3 regions of the Bradyrhizobium sp. 2S1 genome follow, and region 2 is predicted to be linked to each of the others. Evidence: predicted binding sites of a transcription regulator. Region 2 holds the regulator's gene; each other region holds the start of a gene.
What was found. The regulator LexA, encoded in region 2, represses DNA repair genes until DNA is damaged. The targets are predictions, from matches to a motif close to TGTTCNNNNTGTGTTCNG.
Positions count from the first base shown of each region.

Region 1 (2,263 bases), 5.2 Mb from region 2:
ATCACCTGGATCGCCAGCATCAGCAGCGAGGGCGATACCAGCACGACGCGGGCGCGATAGGCCTTCTGGATCACGTCGTCGAAGCCGTCATGGATTTCGGCATAGACCGATTCCGACGGCACGAACATCAGCGCGGTGTCCTGGGTCTCGCCGGGGATCAGGTACTTCTCCGCGATGTCGCTGACATGCTTCAGCACGTCGGCGCGCAGCCGCTGGCTGGCGAATTTGCGCTCCTCGTCGCTGCGCGCATCGTGCAGCGCGGTCATGGCCTCCAGCGGGAATTTCGCGTCGATGCAGAGCGGGCGCTGGTCGGGCAGGAACACCACGCAGTCCGGCCGCTTGCCCGTGGTCAGCGTGTGCTGGAACTCGAACGAGCCCTTCGGCATGCCGTCCTGGACGATGGCCTCCATCCGCGCCTGGCCGAACGCGCCGCGGGATTGCTTGTTGGCAAGCACGTCGCGCAGCGTCGTGACCTGGGTGGTGAGCTCGTTGAGCTTCTTGTGGGCGTGGTCGATGATGCCGAGCCGTTCGTGCAGCACGCGCAGCGAATCCATCGTGTTGCGCGTGGTCTGTTCCATCGACTGGCCGACCCGGTGGGTCACCGTGTCAAGCCGCTCGTTGACGGCACGGGCCATCTCGGCTTGGCGGCCGGCCAGCGCCTGCCCCATCGCATCGACCCGTCCTGAGGCCTCGCTCTGGGCCCGCAGCATGTCGGCGAGCCGCTCCTCCAGCTCGTCGGCCCGAATGGCCTGGGCCATCGCCAGTTCCGCGCTGCGCCGGCTGGCGCGCGCGATCACCACCGCGATGGCCAGCAGCAGCAGCAGCACCAGCGCGCCAAGCCCGATCAACGCGTCGGAGACGCGGACCGGGAGGTCGCCAAGCGTGAGGAGAATCTCGTTCATGCCAGCCGTTGTAGCCGATTCGGCGTCGTCGCCGAACGAAAAGGGAACATTTATGGTAAACGGTCCCTTAATTTTCCTGGTTAACGCTGTGTAAAGAAACGTGGTTAAGGCCGCCTTAAGGGGTTCCTGAACGCATTGACCGCATCATGCCCGCAGCTTAAATCGCGGCCATGGCTATCAGAGAAATCATCATTCTGCCGGACAAGCAGTTGCGGCTGGTGTCGAAGGCGATCGAGAAGGTGACGCCGGAGATCCGCAAGCTCGCCGACGACATGCTCGAGACCATGTATGACGCGCCCGGCATCGGGCTCGCGGCAATCCAGGTCGCGCAGCCGCTGCGGCTGATCACCATGGACCTCGCCAAGCGCGACGAGAACGGCGAGACCACGCCGCAGCCGCGGGTGTTCATCAATCCGGAGATCATTTCGCATTCGGAAGAGCTGTCGGTCTACGAAGAGGGCTGCCTGTCGATCCCCGAATATTACGAGGAGGTCGAGCGTTCGGCGCGGGTGCGCCTGCGCTTCACCGACCTCGACGGCAAGGTGCATGAAGAGGATGCCGAGGGGCTCTACGCCACCTGCATCCAGCACGAGATCGACCACCTCAACGGCGTGCTGTTCGTGGACTATCTGTCGAAGCTGAAGCGCGACCGCGTCTTCAAGAAATTCGAGAAGGCCGCCAAGCGCGCGGCGGAGTGAGTGTAGCGTGAACAGCGTTTCCGCTTGTGCGATGCGCCCTCTCCCCCCTTGTGGGGGAGAGCCGGAGAGGGGGGTAGCCGCAAGCACCGCCGTTGCGGCTACCCCCCTCCCTAACCCTCCCCCACAAGGGGGGAGGGAACGCAGCGAGTGCTGTTGATGCCGCTCCGCCTGATCTTCATGGGCACGCCCGATTTCGCGGTGCCGACGCTGCTGGAACTCGTGGCCCATGGCCATGAGGTCACCGCCGTCTACACCCGTGCGCCGAAGCCGGGCGGACGACGCGGCCTGCAGTTGCAGCCGACGCCGGTCGAGCAAGAAGCGCGCCGCCTCGGCATTCCCGTGCTGACGCCGAAAACGCTGAAGACGCCGGAGGCGCTCGAGGAATTCCGCGCGCATGACGCGGATGCCGCCGTCGTCGTCGCCTATGGCATGATCCTGCCGCAGGCGATTCTCGATGCGCCGAAGCTCGGCTGTTTCAACCTGCACGCCTCGCTGCTGCCGCGCTGGCGCGGCGCCGCGCCGATCAACCGCGCCATCATGGCAGGCGACGCCGAGAGCGGCGTGATGGTGATGAAGATGGATGTCGGTCTCGACACCGGCGATGTCGCGATGGCCGAGCGGCTGCCGATCTCGGACAGCATGACGGCATCTGATCTGCACGAC
Region 1 covers NZ_CP147717.1:2,051,162-2,053,424, reverse strand. The annotation lists gene HAP54_RS09810 (DNA recombination protein RmuC) at 1-902, opposite strand, end outside; gene def (peptide deformylase) at 1,073-1,600, shown strand; gene fmt (methionyl-tRNA formyltransferase) at 1,757-2,263, shown strand, end outside.
Region 1: the regulator LexA is predicted to act here: its motif matches at 934-951, upstream of HAP54_RS09810 (DNA recombination protein RmuC).

Region 2 (2,263 bases):
CCGCGGGTCGACGTGCCGCGGAAAGTCGTGGTGATCAGCGTCTCTCCGACAATGGCGGGGCGCGATGCCACGGCGTGCAGACTATAGTCACACATCGGATGGCTCCTCTTTTCGAGGTAGCGACCCGTGCCTCTCCTTGAGGCGCAGGCCTCTACCAGAGTGGACGATAGCAAACGAGTGTCTGCTCGTTTCTGGGCGATTGTACGACTGGCCGTCGAACGCCTCAATCACAAACGCGCTACAATGCGCGAGAGGTATCAGGGCGCATCCTAGGTGGTCCGCACGTCGCACTATCTTCCAAGGAACGATCCGATCTGTTGCTCGTTCCCGGATCGGGATGACTTTTCTTCGAATCGTCATCCCGCTCCATATGTCTGTTCGAGCATGATCTTTTCGGAAAACCGCTCCGCACTTTTCCGGATCATGCTCCGCCGCCGTCAGTATTTGCGATACAGCCCGATCAGCTTGCCCTGGATGCGGACCCGGTTCGGCGGCAGGATGCGCACTTCATAGGCAGTGTTGGCCGGCTCGAGCGCGATCGATGCACCGCGGCGGCGGAAGCGCTTCAGGGTGGCTTCCTCCTCGTCGATCAGCGCCACCACGATGTCGCCGGTGTTGGCGACGTCGTTGCGCTGGATCAGCGCCATGTCGCCGTCGAGGATGCCGGCGTCGACCATGGAATCGCCGCGCACTTCCAGCGCATAGTGCTCGCCGGAGCCGAGCATATCGGGCGGCACGCTGATGGTGTGGCTGCGGGTCTGCAGCGCCTCGATCGGCGTACCCGCCGCGATCCGGCCCATCACGGGGACGGCGACCGGACGGTTGCCGTCGTCCTCGGCGATCGGCGGCGTGCTGCTGCGCTTGCCGAGGGTGCCTTCGATGACGCTCGGCGTGAAGCCGCGGCGACCGTTGCCGCCGCCGGCGGCCAGTTCGGGCAGCTTGATGACCTCGATGGCGCGGGCGCGGTTGGGCAGGCGGCGGATGAAGCCGCGCTCCTCCAGCGCAGTGATCAGGCGGTGTATACCGGACTTCGAGCGCAGGTCGAGCGCATCCTTCATCTCGTCGAAGGAGGGCGGCACGCCGGCCTCTTTCAGACGTTCATTGATGAAACGCAGAAGTTCGTACTGTTTGCGCGTGAGCATCTCGAGCATTCCCCCGGTTGATAGCGTCGTTCGATTCCGAGACTCTTCAGGTGGGGCCTTTCAGACGGGGCCTGATCTCGGGAGCGCAATGCTCCCTAGCGGCTTCCCGATTGTAGACACCAGTACTCGAAACAAATCATGAACGGACACTATATGTTCGATATGTGTTCCGCAACCACTTAATTTCCGGTGAACGCATCAGGCGGCGCGCAATCGGCAGCCCGCGAAAACCTCAGTCGGGCAGTGTGAGGATCTCGCATTCGCTGCCCTTGGCGGCGCCGGGCGCAAACGGCGGACGTACCAGAAGTGCCCGCGCCGCAGCGAGATTCCCGAGCAGCGAACTATCCTGCTGCATCACCGGCGTGGCGATCAGCGCGCCGTCCTGGCGCTCCTCGAGACGCGCGCGCAGATAGTCCTCGCGCTGGTCGTTGGCGGCGAGGTCGCGGCCGAGCAGGGCGGTCGTGCGGACATGATGGATCGTGTTCCGGCCGCTCAAAGCCCGAATCAACGGCACCAGAAACAGGAAGGCGCAGACATAGGACGACACCGGATTGCCGGGCAGGCCGATCACCCGCATGGCCCCGAGCCGGCCGTGCATCATCGGCTTGCCGGGCCGCATCGCGATCCGCCAGAACGCCATCGCGACGCCCTCGGCCTCCAGCGACTGCTTGACCAGATCGTGGTCGCCGACCGAGGCGCCGCCGGTCGTGATCAGGATGTCGGCGCCGGCCTCCCGCGCCCGGCGGATACCGGCCGTGGTCGCGGCCACCGTGTCGGCGGCCACCCCGAGATCGACGGTCTCGGCGCCTTCGGCGCGCGCCAGCGCACGCAGCGCATAGCCGTTGGAATAGACGATCTGGCCGGGGCCGGGCTGGGAGCCCGGCATCACCAGTTCGTCGCCGGTGGCGAGCACCGCGACCTTCGGGCGGCGGCGCACCGCGAGTTCCGGATAATTCATGGCGGCCGCGAGCGAGAGCGCGCGGTCGGACAGGCGGCTGCCGCCGTTGAGCAGCAGGTCGCCCTCACGGAAGTCGACGCCGGCCGGGCGGATGTGCCGTCCCGGGCTCGCTGCCTCGGTGATCGAGATGTGGTCGCCATCGACCCGGGTGTCTTCCTGGATG
Region 2 covers NZ_CP147717.1:7,559,347-7,561,609, forward strand. The annotation lists gene HAP54_RS35670 (hypothetical protein) at 1-95, opposite strand, end outside; gene lexA (transcriptional repressor LexA) at 438-1,142, opposite strand; gene glp (gephyrin-like molybdotransferase Glp) at 1,375-2,263, opposite strand, start outside.

Region 3 (2,263 bases), 3.0 Mb from region 2:
AGATAGCCACCCGGATAGCGCTGCACCGCAAGGAACTTCACCACCTTGCCGTAGGAGGCGCAGTGATCGACGGCGAGCTGCCGGGCGTCGCTCTGGACCGCCAGCGTATAGGCGATAATACCGCCGGTATCATTGCCCTTGAACGGCGGCACCGGCTGCAACCAATCGGCCCGCGCCGGTACAACGGCCAGCATCCCGCAAACGGCAACCAGGCACGCGGCCAATTTCCTTCGCATCGCAGACTCCATTTCGCTTGAAGCAACATAGAGTGCGCCGGCCACCGTGAAAAGAACGAGCCGGCCGCTAGAAGTGGACTTCTCTGCAGGTGTTGCCGCGCTGCACTTGACCTTGCCGGGGCTTCGCGGCACCGTCCGCGCATCGGATCATCGGGTGGATTCCCATGCGCAACCTGTTCAACTCCCGCAATAAACTCGGCCAAAAGCTTGGCCTCGGCGCCGCACTCGTGGTCGGCCTGCTGGCTTTCGGGGGTACGGCCGAGGCCGCCAATCCGTTCGAGCTGAATTTCTGGCTGTCCGGCCCGCGCTATGACGGCAATGTGGCGCCCTGCGAGAGGGCGCTGAGGGTCATCAGCGAGCAATTCCAGGAAAAGGAAGCCACTTTCTGGAATTCGCCGCTCGTGATCACCGGCTTCAACCGGATCCACGAAACCGCCTTCCGCCCTTGGCAGGCCGACAATATTCCGCGCCGCTATTGCTCGGGCGACGTGATGTTGAGCGACGGCAAGGTGCGCGGCGTACACTATTCGATCATCGAGGACGGCGGCTTTGCCGGTGTCAGCGACTCTCTCAGCCTCAGCCCGGGCGTCGAATGGTGCGTGACCGGCCTCGATCGCAACTGGGCCTACAACCCGTCCTGCAAGGCCGCCCGGCCCTGATCTCCGACCAGATTGCTGACAGCAGAAGCCGCCGCCATTCAGACGGCGGCTTCTGTTCTTGAAATGTTCCGGTGGCCTGCTAGGCTCCGGGCGGTCGAGTGAGGGGAGCGTTTGATGCCGCGGTTGGTCACAATTTCCCGACTTCTGATTTCGATTGCCTTTGTTCTATGCGGTGCGGTGGGGGCCTCGGCCCAGGATCGCCGCCAGAATGCGCCGGGTGAGTTCGATTTCTACGTATTGTCGCTGTCGTGGTCGCCTTCGTTCTGCGAGGCGGCGAGCGAGCGCGGCAACAATGGCCGCGGCACGCAGGCCCAGTGCAGCGGGCGGCCGTATTCCTTCGTGGTCCACGGCCTGTGGCCGCAATATGAGCGGGGCTTTCCCGAATACTGCCAGCGGCCCTCGCCGCGGCTCGCCCGCAACATCATGACCTCGATGCTCGACCTGATGCCGGCGCCCGGGCTGATCTACAACGAGTGGGACAAGCACGGCACCTGCTCCGGCCTCGGCGAGCGGGCCTATTTCGAAGCCATCCGCAAGGCCCGCGCTGCGGTGAAGATCCCCGAGGAATTCCTGCAATTGTCGGAGCCGAAGACGATCGCGCCCGACGAGCTGGAGGCGGCGTTCATCAAGGTCAATCCGGGACTCAGCAGCTCGGCGATCGCGGTGACCTGCGACAGCAGGCGGCTCAGCGAGGTGCGGATCTGCCTCAGCAAGGACCTGCAATTCCGTTCCTGCGAGGAAACCGACCGCCGCGCCTGTCGCCGTGATCAGGTGCTGATGCCGCCGGTTCGCGGCGGCTAGCGCGTTTTCGAGCGAACTGGGCACCGGTTCGCGTGAAGAAAATGCGTCAAAACAGGAAGCTGGAGCTTCGGTTCTGATCTCAATCAGAACCGAACATGCTCCAGCCCATCGCTTCCCGTCATTGCGAGCAACTCGCGACAAAATTGCAGGGCAATTTTGCGCTGAAGCGACGACTTGTCCGCCGCAGCCTCGGCGAAGGCGGAGGCAATCGATACTTTCTCGTGGTGAGATGGATTGCTTCCGCCTACGCTCCCCGAGCTTCGGCGGACAAGTCGCTCCCCCCGCAATGACGTGGTAATTGCTATCCCATGAACTACCGTCACGCCTTTCACGCCGGCGGCTTTGCCGATGTCATCAAGCACATCGTGCTGGTGCGCATGCTCACCTATCTGCAGGAAAAGCAGGCGCCGTTCCGCGTCATCGACACCCATGCCGGCGCCGGGCTCTATGACCTGACATCGAGCGAAGCGCAGCGCAGCGGCGAATGGCTCACCGGCATCGCGCGGCTGATGCAGGCGCGACTCTCCGACAAGGCGCTGCCGCTGATCGCGCCGTATCTCGACATCG
Region 3 covers NZ_CP147717.1:4,515,536-4,517,798, reverse strand. The annotation lists gene HAP54_RS21320 (hypothetical protein) at 1-236, opposite strand, end outside; gene HAP54_RS21315 (hypothetical protein) at 401-895, shown strand; gene HAP54_RS21310 (ribonuclease T2 family protein) at 1,010-1,696, shown strand; gene HAP54_RS21305 (hypothetical protein) at 1,780-2,058, opposite strand; gene HAP54_RS21300 (23S rRNA (adenine(2030)-N(6))-methyltransferase RlmJ) at 2,005-2,263, shown strand, end outside.
Region 3: the regulator LexA is predicted to act here: its motif matches at 949-966, upstream of HAP54_RS21310 (ribonuclease T2 family protein).